DNA from 2 places in the Sedimentibacter sp. MB35-C1 genome. Region 2 is predicted to be linked to the other one. Evidence: riboswitches for the same ligand, from Rfam matches in the RefSeq annotation. Region 2 holds a riboswitch; the other holds the start of a gene.
The links. Region 2 has a riboswitch for cyclic di-GMP ahead of RBQ61_RS14140 (transglutaminase-like domain-containing protein). Riboswitches for the same ligand answer to the same signal wherever they lie in the genome.

Region 1: linked by a shared signal. The riboswitch ahead of RBQ61_RS05755 (hypothetical protein) and the one ahead of RBQ61_RS14140 (transglutaminase-like domain-containing protein) in region 2 are both predicted to bind cyclic di-GMP.

The regions. Positions count from the first base shown of each region.
Region 1 is NZ_CP133188.1:1,252,547-1,260,303, forward strand. It holds gene RBQ61_RS05740 (sialidase) at 1-170, shown strand, start outside; gene RBQ61_RS05745 (heavy-metal-associated domain-containing protein) at 217-420, opposite strand; gene RBQ61_RS05750 (HD domain-containing phosphohydrolase) at 570-1,472, opposite strand; gene RBQ61_RS05755 (hypothetical protein) at 1,820-2,212, opposite strand; cyclic di-GMP riboswitch class I at 2,274-2,349, opposite strand; rRNA gene RBQ61_RS05760 (16S ribosomal RNA) at 2,824-4,472, shown strand; rRNA gene RBQ61_RS05765 (23S ribosomal RNA) at 4,798-7,757, shown strand, end outside.
Region 2 is NZ_CP133188.1:2,902,939-2,910,695, forward strand. It holds gene RBQ61_RS14135 (type IV pilus twitching motility protein PilT) at 1-659, shown strand, start outside; gene RBQ61_RS14140 (transglutaminase-like domain-containing protein) at 693-1,562, opposite strand; cyclic di-GMP riboswitch class I at 1,660-1,746, opposite strand; gene RBQ61_RS14145 (GNAT family N-acetyltransferase) at 1,812-2,318, opposite strand; tRNA gene RBQ61_RS14150 (tRNA-Leu) at 2,496-2,575, opposite strand; gene RBQ61_RS14155 (DNA-processing protein DprA) at 2,610-3,503, opposite strand; gene RBQ61_RS14160 (biotin/lipoyl-containing protein) at 3,636-4,040, opposite strand; gene RBQ61_RS14165 (hypothetical protein) at 4,052-4,324, opposite strand; gene RBQ61_RS14170 (acyl-CoA carboxylase subunit beta) at 4,338-5,837, opposite strand; gene RBQ61_RS14175 (peptidoglycan-binding protein) at 6,244-7,170, shown strand; gene RBQ61_RS14180 (peptidoglycan-binding protein) at 7,184-7,757, shown strand, end outside.

The sequences.
Region 1 (7,757 bases), 1.7 Mb from region 2:
GAAACAACAGATTATTTAGAAAAAGTTGGAATGGTTCTCAGTGGAATGAATGGCAGGACATGGGTGGGAATATAAATTCAGAGCCGGCGTCAGTTTCGTGGGGAACAAATAGAACGGATGTGTTTGCAAGGGGCCAAAACGAAAATCTTATTCATACATGGCAAGAATAATAAATAACCTGCCTCATTTGCGATATATTGCAAATGAGGCAGGTTTCTATTCAACTTTAAATCCTGTGTTTTCAATACATTGTTTAATTTTGCCAGCATCTGTGTTATCATCATATCCCACTTCTACAGAACTTCTGCCAATATCTATATTGACCATGCTGACTCCTTCAATATCTTCTAAGACATTCTTTAATTGAGTTTTCATGTTTTTATTCTGAAGTCTCGACACAGTGTAATGCACTTTATTCATGATCACCATTCCTTATAATAATATATAATTTAGTATTTACTGTATGGCTATTATTATTTTGGAAAAATTAAACAGAATTTATAGTTTTTTAGTTTAAACACGCTTTTAGTCCATTATTATAATCGTTATAGGAGTGATTATATAATAAATTATAAAATGCCATCATCTTTTAAAATCATTTCAAGAGCAAAAACAACATCTTTGTCATAAAATTTTCCTATTAAACTTTTAAGCTCCTCAATTGCCTGGTTAGGCGGCATTCCGCTGCGGTATGATCTGTCAGATGTCATGGCATCATATGAATCTGCAACAGCAATTATTTTTGCTTCCATTCGTATCTCATTTTCTTTTAATTTATTTGGATAACCTGAACCGTCCAGCCTTTCGTGATGCTGCTCAACAATAGTTGCAACATCCTTTGAAAACTTTCCTTGCAAAAGTTCAGAGCTGTATGTGCTGTGTTTTTTTATATAATTAAATTCGTCATTGCTAAGCTTCGAAGGTTTATTTAGTATTTCATCCGGTATAAAGTATTTACCCACATCATGAAAAAGAGATGCAAGAGCTATTGTGTAATTAATTTCACCGGAAAGCCCTAGCTTGTCTGCAATTCTAACTGAATAATCTTGTACTCTGTTACTGTGCCTGTGAGTATATAGATCCTTTGCTTCAGATTTTTCCAATAAGTTTTTTAGGTCGTGGGTATATGCAGACAAAAGGTTGTAAACAGGCTGAGAAGTGATATATAGCATTTTGGTATCAGTGATTGTTCGGAAAGGAACAGTTTCTTTTATATTTTGGACATAAAAATAATCACCCTTTTGCATTTTTATGCTTTCGCCTCCGGTACCTATAACTATTGAACCTTCAATAATATAATAAAATTCCATTAAATCTTTAAAGTTTCCAGGAGTAATACTGTTTGGGCGATCAGCCCTAAATTCATACAGCATTATCTCAAAATCATCTTTTTTAGCAAGCAGGTTCAGCGTTGAAGTTCCTATTATCTGATCAATGCATTTGCTATCTTTAAAAATATACAAGCCTTCCATGTAATTGCTCCCTTATCAATAGTGTTAATCTATTATATCACTATATGGAAAAAAGAAAATATTTAGTTATAATTAGCGCTTTGTCTCTCTACTATGTCTTCGGTTATGACTTTTGCAGTGCCTCAGTTACAAGACAATTCTCCTTTCCAAAAACGGCATCAGCCTGGGGGGTATGCGTTATTTTTTTGGCAGTAGATGTGATTCAAACCCTTCAACAGTAAATACTCATCAAAATGCATCTATATTAAATAGGTGATGTATTATGTTTTTTTGATTAAATAAATCGTATAATAATTATGTTATTAAAGCAAAAAATTTAGGAGAGATTCAATCTCTCCTAAATTTTTTTAATGAGCATAGCAAGGGTCGACTAATACTACTCTGTCATAAATCTGAACTTCAACGTATGTCTTTGTTAATACTACACCTTCTCTTGCAGCTTTTTTAATTAATAAGTCTACTTTCCTGCTGGTTTTCCTTAACAGGTTTTCAATAATTCTATCAATTGACCTGTTTAACTGCTGCTCGCTTTGATCTTTGAGAACCTCTTTTTCTGCTTTTTCCACAGCCTTATCGATCTCTTTGTAAATGTAGTTATTTGTCTCTTCAATCATAATTAAAAGTTCCTGGCTTATGTTCTGCTCTGATTTTTGATAGGCTTGTGCAACAGGGCCAAGTAAAGCAAGAATTCCAATCATGATGACCAAAAGAGAAGCTGTTTTCTTAATTCCTTTGTACATTTTGATATCCTCCTTTAACGTTCTTCAACCTATATGAAGGAAATAAAATAAAAAACTTCCTTTCGGTAGCTGGCTGCCAGTTTAAAGGCCCTATAGCTTTGCGCCGCTAATTTTCATTAGGTTTGCCATTATCGGTTGAAGTGAAAATATAAGTTTTATTTAATTTATTTTATCATATAGTCCTATATATTGCAATTAGTTTTAGGAAAATTTATAATAAGTATGAAAAATATGGATAGGGACAAGATGTTGACAATCACTTTTATATGTGCTAAGATAACATTCCTTTCACAAGGAAATGCGAAGTAAACAGAGAAATAAAAAAATAGTTGACAACATCACTTGGATGTGATAAACTGTTCAAGCTGTTAGGGTAACAGCGAAGAGAACCTAGACAATAAAACAGCATAAGAAACCTTTGAGAGTTCAAAGAAAAAAAGAACCAAAGTAAAGAAAGACAAAGATAAGCTAAGCGCTATCTTGAGTATGTCCTAACCCGATTTTATCGACCAAAAGGGAGAAAAAATCGATGGTAGGTCAACCGCAACGAATTCCTAATTTATGCGACGCAAGGAGCAAATAAATTAGTGAATGAGACTGCGACAGGAATATAAAACGAGAGTTTGATCCTGGCTCAGGACGAACGCTGGCGGCGTGCCTAACACATGCAAGTCGAACGAGATTTACTTTTTCACTGAGAACTCGAACATCTACAACAAGCACAAAAGTGCATAATATAATAAGATGTAGAAAAACAGCGAGTTGCACATTTGTGCTTCACGCTAAACCCAAGTGACAACACACTTGAAATTCGAGAGCTAAGTGAAAAGGTAAATCTAGTGGCGGACGGGTGAGTAACGCGTGAACAATCTGCCCTGTACAAAGGAATAGCCTCGGGAAACCGGGATTAAAACCATATAACACTTGATGACCGCATGGTCGATGAGTCAAATCGTTAGAGGTATAGGATGAGTTCGCGTCTGATTAGCTAGTTGGTGGGGTAAAGGCCTACCAAGGCGACGATCAGTAGCCGGCCTGAGAGGGTGAACGGCCACACTGGAACTGAGACACGGTCCAGACTCCTACGGGAGGCAGCAGTGGGGAATATTGCACAATGGGGGAAACCCTGATGCAGCGACGCCGCGTGAGTGAAGAAGGTTTTCGGATCGTAAAACTCTGTCCTTGGTGAAGAAAAAAATGACAGTAGCCAAGGAGGAAGCCCCGGCTAACTACGTGCCAGCAGCCGCGGTAATACGTAGGGGGCGAGCGTTGTCCGGATTTACTGGGCGTAAAGGGTGAGTAGGCGGTAGTATGTGTCAGATGTAAAAGGCTAAGGCTTAACCATAGTTAGCATTTGAAACTGTATTACTTGAGTGCAGGAGAGGTAAGCGGAATTCCTAGTGTAGCGGTGAAATGCGTAGATATTAGGAGGAACACCAGTGGCGAAGGCGGCTTACTGGACTGTAACTGACGCTGAGTCACGAAAGCGTGGGTAGCAAACAGGATTAGATACCCTGGTAGTCCACGCTGTAAACGATGAGTGCTAGGTGTTGGCCAGCGATGGTCAGTGCCGAAGTAAACACAATAAGCACTCCGCCTGGGGAGTACGGTCGCAAGACTGAAACTCAAAGGAATTGACGGGGACCCGCACAAGCAGCGGAGCATGTGGTTTAATTCGAAGCAACGCGAAGAACCTTACCAAGGCTTGACATCCCCTTGACCAGTGCAGAGATGTACTCTCTTCTTCGGAAGCAAGGGAGACAGGTGGTGCATGGTTGTCGTCAGCTCGTGTCGTGAGATGTTGGGTTAAGTCCCGCAACGAGCGCAACCCTTATCCTTAGTTGCCAGCAGGTAAAGCTGGGCACTCTAAAGAGACTGCCGATGATAAATCGGAGGAAGGTGGGGATGACGTCAAATCATCATGCCCCTTATGTCTTGGGCTACACACGTGCTACAATGGTCGGTACAAAGGGAAGCGAAAGAGCAATCTGGAGCAAATCCCAATAAACCGATCCCAGTTCGGATTGTAGGCTGCAACTCGCCTACATGAAGTCGGAGTTGCTAGTAATCGCGAATCAGAATGTCGCGGTGAATGCGTTCCCGGGTCTTGTACACACCGCCCGTCACACCATGGAAGTTGGTAATACCCGAAGTCGCTGAGCTAACCGCAAGGAGGCAGGCGCCGAAGGTAGGATCAATGACTGGGGTGAAGTCGTAACAAGGTAGCCGTATCGGAAGGTGCGGCTGGATCACCTCCTTTCTAAGGAGAACTAAAGGACTTATGCTGTTTTATTGCTTGCTTTAAACAAAAGTAAAGCAAGACTGAAGGATACAGTATAAAACCACAGAACTTTGAAAATTGCATAGGAAAAAAGAGAAGATGCCTTACCCAATTTTTTCGACCGTAGGAAGAAAAAAATTGAAGGTAAGACATTCGCAACGAATTCCCAATTTATGCGACCATAAGGAGCAAATAAATTGGAGAATGAAACTGCGAGACATTGAGAAAAGTTAAATTCAAATTTTAAATAATAAATACAATTTAACCAAAAAAAAATGTTATGAAGACATAACAATGACAAACAGGTCAAGATAGAAAGGGCTAAGGGCGAATGCCTTGGCACTGGGAGCCGAAGAAGGACGTGGCAAACTACGAAATGCTGCGGGGAGGCGTAAGCAGCCGATAATCCGCAGATATCCGAATGAGGAAACTCACATAAGGTAAACCTTATGTATCATACAGTGAATAAATAGCTGTATGAGGGGAACGAGGGGAACTGAAACATCTAAGTACCCTTAGGAAGAGAAAATAAAAAATGATTCCGTAAGTAGCGGCGAGCGAAAGCGGAAGAGCCCAAACCAAGTAGAAATACTTGGGGTTGAGGACATATCAAAGAGACAGAAAACTGTAGCCGAAGAGAGCTGGAAAGCTCCTCCAAAGAATGTGATAGACACGTAAGCAAAACAGTTTGAAGCGAGGATATGATCCAGAGTACCACGGGACACGAGGAATCTTGTGGGAAGCAGGGAGGACCACCTCCCAAGGCTAAATACTACCCAGTGACCGATAGAGAACAGTACCGTGAGGGAAAGGTGAAAAGAACCCCGGGAGGGGAGTGAAAAAGAACCTGAAACCCTGAGCCTAAAAACAGTGGAAGCACAAAAGTGTGACCGCGTACTTTTTGTAGAACGGGCCAACGAGTTACAATATGCAGCAAGGTTAATAACCAAAGGTTAGGAGCCGAAGAGAAATCGAGTCTGAAAAGGGCGAAAGTTGTATGTTGTAGACCCGAAACCGGGTGACCTATCCATGTGCAGGTTGAAGCTAGAGTAAAATCTGGTGGAGGACCGAACCCATTAGCGTTTAAAAGCTACGGGATGACGTGTGGATAGCGGTGAAATTCCAATCGAACCCGGAGATAGCTGGTTCTCCTCGAAATAGCTTTAGGGCTAGCCTCAAGTAAGTATAGTGGGGGTAGAGCACTGAATGGTCTAGGGGCGTTATACGTTACCAAAACCTATCAAACTCCGAATACCATATATATGTTGCTAGGGAGTCAGACTATGTGAGATAAGTTTCATAGTCAAAAGGGAAACAGCCCAGATCACCAACTAAGGTCCCAAAATATAGATTAAGTGGAAAAGGATGTAAAACTACACAGACAACCAGGATGTTGGCTTAGAAGCAGCCATTCATTAAAAGAGTGCGTAATAGCTCACTGGTCGAGTGGTTTTGCGCCGAAGATGTCCGGGGCTAAAATCTATTACCGAAGTTGTGGGATGTCGTAAAGCTCTTCATCTGTTCAATGAAACGATAACTGAGGACATCTCAGTTCAAAATCCTTCATTAATTAAAATAGATAAAAAGGAAGGATTTTTGAAAAGCTCTAACGGGGCTAAAATCAAAATTGAGCGAATGAAGAGATTTACGACATCGGTAGAGGAGCATTGTGTATGGATAGAAGCACTACCGAAAGGAGTCGTGGACTGTACAGAAGAGAGAATGTTGGCATGAGTAGCGAAAGGTGAGTGAGAATCTCACCCATCGAAAGCCTAAGGATTCCTGAGGAAGGCTCGTCCACTCAGGGTAAGTCGGGACCTAAGCCGAGGCCAAAAGGCGTAGGCGATGGACAACTGGTTGAAATTCCAGTACCACCTTTAAGCGTTTGAGAAATGGGGTGACACAGGAGGGTAAGCTGGCGCACAGCTGGAAAAGTGCGTCTAAGTAAGTAGGGAGACGATACAGGCAAATCCGTAACGTCAATCCTGAGATACGAATGGGAGCGAAAATAAGTAGTGAAGCAGCTGAGCCCACACTGTCAAGAAAAGCCTCTATCGAGCAAGAAGGTGCCCGTACCGTAAACCGACACAGGTAGGCAAGGAGAGAATCCAAAGATGAGCGGAAGAACTATTGTTAAGGAACTAGGCAAAATGACCCCGTAACTTCGGGAGAAGGGGTGCCCTTCAGAGTGAAGACAGAACTGTTGGAGCTTAGAAGGGCCACAGAAAACAGGCCCAAGCGACTGTTTACCAAAAACACAGGTATCTGCTAAATCGAAAGATGAAGTATAGGTGCTGACACCTGCCCGGTGCTGGAAGGTTAAGGGGAGAAGTCATCGAAAGAGAAGCTTTGAACTTAAGCCCCAGTAAACGGCGGCCGTAACTATAACGGTCCTAAGGTAGCGAAATTCCTTGTCGGGTAAGTTCCGACCCGCACGAAAGGTGTAACGATTTGGGCACTGTCTCAACAATAGATCCGGTGAAATTGTAGTACTCGTGAAGATGCGAGTTACCCGCGGCAGGACGGAAAGACCCCATGGAGCTTTACTGCAGGCTGACATTGGAATTCGGTAGCAATTGTACAGAATAGGTGGGAGGCAGAGAAATCGGTACGCCAGTATCGGTGGAGCCAACGTTGGGATACCACTCTATTGTTACTGAATTTCTAACATGATACCGTGAACCGGTATATGGACACTGTCAGTTGGGCAGTTTGACTGGGGCGGTCGCCTCCGAAAGAGTAACGGAGGCGCTCAAAGGTTCCCTCAGCACGGTCGGAAATCGTGCGAAGAGTGTAAAGGCAGAAGGGAGCTTGACTGCGAGAGAGACATCTCGAGCAGGAACGAAAGTTGGACTTAGTGATCCGGTGGCACCGAGTGGAAAGGCCATCGCTTAACGGATAAAAGCTACCCTGGGGATAACAGGCTTATCTCCCCCAAGAGTCCACATCGACGGGGAGGTTTGGCACCTCGATGTCGGCTCGTCTCATCCTGGGGCTGAAGCAGGTCCCAAGGGTTGGGCTGTTCGCCCATTAAAGAGGCACGCGAGCTGGGTTCAGAACGTCGTGAGACAGTTCGGTCCCTATCCGCCGTGGGCGCAGGAAATTTGAAGGGAGCTGTTCCTAGTACGAGAGGACCGGAATGGACAGACCGCCGGTGCATCAGTTGTCACGCCAGTGGCATAGCTGAGTAGCTGAGTCTGGATTAGATAAGCGCTGAAAGCATCTAAGCGCGAAACTAGCCCTAAGATAAGATTTCCCATCACG
Region 2 (7,757 bases):
CGGCAGGCAGCGGTAAATCTACTACTCTTGCATGCATAATCGACAAAATAAACAGTGAACGCAACTGCCACATAATGACATTTGAAGATCCAATTGAATTTATACATAAGCACAAAAAATCTATAGTAAGTCAAAGGGAAATAACTACAGACTCTAAAGACTATGTATCCGCCCTTCGCTCTGCACTTCGGCAAGCCCCTGATGTAATGCTTATCGGTGAAATGCGAGATCTGCAGACTATAGAAATTGCTCTTACAGCAGCTGAAACAGGGCACCTTGTTCTTTCAACCCTTCACACAACAGGAGCCGCAAATACTATGGATAGAATAATAGACGTATTCCCTTCTAACCAACAGCAGCAAATACGAATACAACTGTCAATGCAGCTAAGAGCTGTAATATCCCAGCACTTGATTCCTTCTCCTGTTTTAGGCAGAGCTGCTGCATTTGAAGTTATGGTAGTTAATAATGCTGTTTCAAATTTAATTAGAGACTCTAAAGTGCATCAACTAAACAGTGTCATTTATTCTTTGGACGGAAAAGGAATGAAATCTATGGATACAAGTATTTTAGAGTTATATAGAAGCGGAATGATAACAAAGGAGAATGCCTTGCTCTATGCCATGGATCCAGATGCAATGGCAAGAAAATTAATATAAAAATTCAGGGAGGGCTTACGCCCTCCCATGCATTTAATATTCATATTTTTTTGTGTAATATTTTGAATCTATTAGTTTGTTCGTCTGTTCTATAACCCTAGGACTATTGGATTGTTTCGCTGTCGAAGCAATTGTCGAATCCATAAGCTTCCAATGTTCTCCGTCAAAATACATCTCATTTAAGGTTATCCACCCTGTTTCTTCTGTATAAACTTCATTCCAAGCGTGGTATGCGCTTAAATTTGACGAATACCCAGTTACAAGCTTTGTAGGAATTGATTGTGATCGAAGCATGGCTGCCATTACAGACGAATAATCAAAGCATATACCCTTATTACTTTTAAGTATCTCATCCGGAACAGGAAGATACCCGCTCTTTACTGTCTTTGCCTTATCGTTGTCGTATACAATGTTTGAAATTACATAATCATATATAACATCTACTTTTTCTATATCTGTTGCTTTCCCTTCAGTAAGCTCCTCTGCTTTTTTTGCAGTGTCAGATTCGTCTGAATAATTCACCATTTGATTTGATACTAAATATGGAGCATTTGGATCAGTTAACTTAACATCAATACTTATGGTCTGTTTCGTAGCATATTTGTTTGAACTAATGTTTTCAAACACTTTGATCTTATACTTTCCGTCTCCCATCTGAAGTGGAAATGTATCATATTCTCCTTTATTGTTTAAGTCATATGTATATTGCTCAGATTCTTTTTCAATTATTACCTTAAGCTTTTTTGTAGTTTCATCTAAATATCTTACTTTTATATAGCCATCAGCAGAATCCGATACATCAATTTCCGATTTTGATCCTTTGTACAAATCTTCACCATATGCAGCAGATGAAAAAGCAATTATCATAATCAATGAAATAATCAATATTCTTAATATTTTCATAGCTCGTCAACTCCTGTATGTAGGCCTTTTCATATTCAATGGCATAGAAAAAGCTTTGCTGGAGACAGCAAAGCTAACAATCATAAATGTACCAACGTACAGCAACTGGCTGTCATACCATTTTCATGGGTTAGACCCTATAGCTTTGCGCCATTTCCTTTAGAAAATTTTGCCTATTTAATTAAGTTAATAGTATCATACCCTCATATGTTTGTCAACAAAATAGTTGAATATATGACGTTATATTTACTATTCTCTTTTTATGCTATAAAACGCAGCCTCTGTTCCATTATAATAGCCGTACTTCTTAAGTTGCATGCCCATATTTATCAGTGATTTTATGGCTCCTACATTATTTATATCCGTTACCGCCGTAATTTCATCAATTCCCAATTCATATAATCCATAATCAACAATTGCTCTGCTTAATTCAGATGCATATCCCTTATTCCAGTATTCTGGTAGAATTTTTGTTCCCAGTTCGACTCCTTTTATTTTATTTGAATATATTAAACGTGTTATACCAATTATTTCACCTGTTTCTTTTATTGCTACCGCCCAGCTGTTCAATTTGTTTTTTTTATATTCATTTATATATTTCTTTATCTGCCTTCGGCATTCTTTTTCATTACTTAATTTAACCCACGGTAAAAATTCAATAATTTTCTTATCACTTTCTATTTTATAAAGGCTTGGAACATCTGCTTCCTCAAATTCTTTTATAATTAACCTGTCAGTTTCCACAACAATATTCATTTCTTACCTCACTCCATAATTTATTTCTTGTAATATATTATGTTAACAGGAGTTGATTGTGTTATTCTTTTGAATGGCTGTTTTTTATGACTTAATATTCAAATAATTTTGTGAGGTTTTTGTACGATTTAGAGTAAAAAAATAAACCTACCATAATTTGATAGGTTCATCTGTTAGTGCGGATGAAGGGACTCGAACCCCCACGGTATCCCGCTAGATCCTAAGTCTAGTGCGTCTGCCAATTCCGCCACATCCGCGAAGTCGCTTTCGTCAGCAACAAAATTGATTATACTACTGCGCTGCTACTTTGTCAAGATTTTTTTTACACGATTTTTTTTTAAAATTTACAAGTTTTTCAAAGCTATCTATTATCTCAATATTATTGCTGAATATTGATGTTTGTTTTGCAAATGAAAAGCTCGTTGTATACGCAACAGGCTTGTTATAAGCGTTCGCAAATTTAACAGTATGCGAAGTTCCTCCTCTCTGTCCTCCTTCTATCACAATTATTCCGTCAGAGAGAGCAGCAACAATCCTATTTCTATCTATAAAGGCATGTTTTTCTGTCTTTGCGTTTGGAGGCAGCTCTGATACTATTGCGCCGCCGTTTATAATTATCATATTATACAAAACTTTGTTATTCTTAATTACATGAAGATGCCCTGAAGGTATAACTGCTATTGTTTTTCCTCTGGCTTGTAGACATCCATTATGAGCAGACTCGTCACAACCTGATGCAAAACCACTTACTATGCAGCACTGCTCCTCTGTAAGTCTCTCTGCAAAGATTGAACTGACTTCGTATCCCTCCTGTGAAGGATTCCTTGATCCTACTATAGCGATGATGTTTTCCTGATTAAGTAAATTCTGATCACCATCTACATAAAGAATTAATGGTTTATCTTCTATAGTCTTAAGCCTCTTCGGATATCTTTCATCATATATGCCTATAATTTTAATCTTATTTTTTTTACAGCATTCAAAAATTTCCAATGCATCTCTTTCTATTTTTTCCAGGTCAATTTTAAGCCTCTTAACTCCCATATCCTTCAACAGCTTTACTATATCGTGAAAGTTATTTAACTTTATTTTCTTGTTTTCAATGTATCTTAAAATTTTAGTTATTGTTTTTCTTCCTAAACCATTAACCAGCTGTAATCTGATTATATCTTCGTTGCTTACCATCTCATTCCCCTTATTTCAATAATGTAAGGTCTATCCCTAATCCCTAGCATAGTCATGTTTCTACATTTTATCACATATTACTTCAAAAAAAAACTCTTCTTTTTAAAAGAAGAGTTAAGAAAATTTAATTATTTATCCTATTGTTACCAGTGAATCTCCTGTGCTAACCGTTGCTGATTTAGAAATATAAATTTTATTTATTACTCCGTCCTTAGGAGATACTATCTCATTTTCCATTTTCATTGCCTCAAGTATAAATAAAATATCTCCGGATTTAACGCTTTGGCCTTCTGACACTTTAACATCTAGTATAGTGCCCGGCATTGGAGCTGATATCGTTTCACCTTCTGTACTATCAGATTGTACTTTTTTTACAGGTGCTACCTGCGGCGCAGGTTCAACCCTGCTGGCAGGTTCTTTCTCAACCTGTACAGGCTGCTGTACAGGTTGATATGTAAATGCCCCTTGATTTGCACCAACCTCCTCAACTTCTACTGCATATGCTTTTCCGTTTACAGTTACATTAAATTTTTTCATTTTATCCTCCGTTATCTCATTAACTTAATTCTTCCGCTTAATGCCCATATAGAGTCAATTTCAGAAGTTCTCTTTATATTTTTTACAATAAAATCATCAGTGCTCTTACCTAACATACATGCAATGGCAGCAGTTATGGCAGCAACAACCTCTTCTTCTTCGTCCATTAATGATAATGCTGCAGCTATTGCTGCTGTTATTTCATCTTCTTCTGCAGCAGTATGGTCATTAATTTCAAACTTTTCGTCATTTTTATTTTTAAATAATTTATTTAAAAAACTCATCTATTTTACCTCTCTACAGGGGAATATTGCCATGCTTCTTTTCTGGCTTTAAAACTCTTTTACCTGTTAACATGTCAAATGAACTTATTATTCTTTTCCTTGTCTGTGAGGGTTCAATGACTGCATCAACATATCCTCTTGCTGCAGCAATATAAGGATTTGCAACGGTATTTCTATATTCCTCTATTTTATTTCTGCGCGTTTCATCTTTATCTTCTGAAATTTCTATATCCTTTTTAAATATTATGTTTGCAGCACCTTCAGGTCCCATTACTGCTATCTCCGCTGTCGGCCACGCCAATACCATATCTGCACCTAATTCTTTATTGCACATTGCTATATAAGAACCGCCGTATGCTTTCCTTGTAATTATGGTAACTTTGGGAACTGTTGCTTCTGAATATGCATACAGCATCTTTGCCCCGTGTCGGATAATCCCTCCGTACTCTTGGTGAGTGCCTGGTAAAAATCCAGGAACATCCATTAATGTAAGAAGAGGAATATTGAAAGCATCACAGGTTCTTATAAATCTTGCCGCCTTGTCAGATGCGTTAATATCAAGACATCCTGCCAATGCTTTTGGCTGGCTTGCAATTACTCCTATACTTCTTCCGTTTAATCTCATAAAACCCGTTACTATGTTCAAAGCGTAGCAAGGTTGATATTCCATAAATTCTTTATCATCAGCAATAGAATAAATTACATCCTTCATATCATATGCTTTATTTGGATTTTCAGGTATTATATCATTCAAGGATTCATCTATTCTGTTTAAATCATCGTTAACTTCCTTAGCAGGTGCTGTTTCCAAATTATTTTGCGGTAAAAAGCTCAATAACTTTCTTATATGTCTCATACATTCTTCCTCTGAATCATCAACAAAATGAGCAACACCGCTTATTGAATTGTGAGTCATTGCGCCTCCCAATTTTTCACCGGAAACAACTTCACCTGTAACAGTCTTTATTACATTCGGTCCGGTAATAAACATTTTACTTACATTTTGAACCATAAATATAAAGTCAGTCAATGCAGGAGAATAAACCGCCCCTCCAGCACACGGACCTAATATGACAGATATTTGAGGAATAACCCCAGAAGCAAGTGTATTGTTATAAAATATTTTTCCGTATCCTGACAGAGCATCCACTCCTTCTTGAATTCTGGCTCCGCCGGAATCATTTATACCGATCAATGGAGCTCCTACTTTTATTGCCATTTCCTGAGCTTTTACTATTTTTGCTGCATGCATTTCTCCCAATGAGCCGCCTATGACAGTAAAATCCTGTGCATATATGTATACTAATCTACCGTCTATCGTTCCATAACCCGAAACGACACCTTCACCCGGTGCAGATTTCTTTTCCATTCCAAAGTTTGCGCACCTATGCTCAACAAACGCATCTAGTTCCACAAAACTATTTTCATCAAGCAGCTTTATTATTCTTTCCCTAGCTGTAAGTTTTCCGTTTTTGTGCTGTTTATCCACAGCCATCTGACCGCCGCCAAGCATTATTTTTTTTGTTTTTTCTCTGAGTTCCGCTATTTTTTCGTTTGGCAATTTTTTTCTCCTGCCTTTCTTTACATATATGGTTGCCAATATATAAAATAATAAATTTCAACGATAAAGTCAAACATTAAATTTATTACTTTGACTTTCAAAGTATATTATATTATAAAATTCTTGTCAATATCTTTATACTCATAGAATGTTTATTTCTTTAATACTATATACAATAAATCAATTTCCGTTGTACTGCATATATTGATAATACAAGGATTATAATAGAAAGGTGTGTTCCTGTGATTATTAAGAAAAATCAATATACCAAAACAAAACCATCTAGGAATATAAATATGATTTTTAGAAAATATGGCACTCATAATAACCTTAAAAGAAAAGAACGGAAGGTGATATAATGGAACTTCAAGTACCCGGGTTCGTCGATAAATCAATAAATGAAGAAGCTTTTCCGGGCAGTCCATTAGTTCTTGGAGATAGTGGCCCAGCCGTCCTAAATACAAAAAATGCTTTGAATGCTATATCTGTTAATTTTCCTTCTATTCCTAAAATATCTCCCATAACGCCTACATTTGATGAGTCAATGGAGATTGCCGTCAAACAGTTTCAGCACATATTTAATCTACCTGTAACAGGAATAATAGACAAAATAACATGGTATGAAATAAGAAAAGTATTTTCTGCTGTAAAGAAACTTGCTCAAACAACTGCAGACAACTCTCTGGCTGCTGAGATACTGCCAAACTTAGGGAATGGCAATGAATCTCTTGAAGTTATTCCAAAAGTTCAGCTTGTGCAGTATTTCTTAAATGTATTTTCAGCTTATCATTCATCCATACCTGCCGTAGATATAAATGGCATGTTGAATACCATGACTATAAATTCGATAACAGAATTTCAAAAAACATTTAATATTCCAGCAACCGGAGAAATCGACTGTGAAACCTGGAACAATATGTATTACAGCATGCAGGGGATACTTAACACTTTGCCGCCTACTGCTATTTCGCTTCCCGCGCTCTTATATCCGGGTGAAACATACAGCGAGGGTTCAGAAGGCTCCGAAGTTTATATTATGCAACAGTACTTAGAATTTATTTCAAATGCTATTCCTGACATTCCTTCTATAGATCCTACTGGTATATTTGATTATATCACAACTGAATCTGTAATTGCTTTTCAAACTTTGTACGGGATAACACCTACCGGTATAATAGAACAGCAAACTTGGAATAAAATTGTGGATGTATACAGGCAGCTTAGATTTTCAGACAATAGACCGACAAGTCAATTTACAGACACTGTTCTTGAACAAACTGAATGAAACGAGGTAATTTATGAGCACACCTGAATCTAATATAATAATACCTGCACAAACTCTTCCTCATGTGATTGTTCCTTTTCCACTGGAAATAACTGTACATCTGGGTTCACCTGATGATAAAAGTGCGTTAAATGTTACAGTGCCGTATATAGATTATATAAAAAACGTTGCTTCCAGCGAGTTGTATCCTACCTGGCCGGAAGAAGCGCTCAGAGCAAACATTTATGCTATAATATCAACTACTATGAATAGGGTTTTTACTGAATGGTACAGATCAAGAGGCTACGATTTTGACATTACCAGTTCTCCTCAATATGATCAAGCATACGTTCCAAACAGAGGTATATTCAGCAATATTTCAGACTTAACTAATGAAATATTCGACCAATATATTACAAGGTCCGGACACGTGGAGCCTTTATTTGCCGTATTTTGTGATGGACGACAGGTCCAATGTAATGGCCTTCTTCAATGGGGAACCGTAGACTTAGCAAATCAAGGCTACGATGCTTTAGATATTTTAAAGTACTATTATGGTAATGATATTCTTCTTGTTGAAAGCAATATTCCTACAACTACAACAGAAA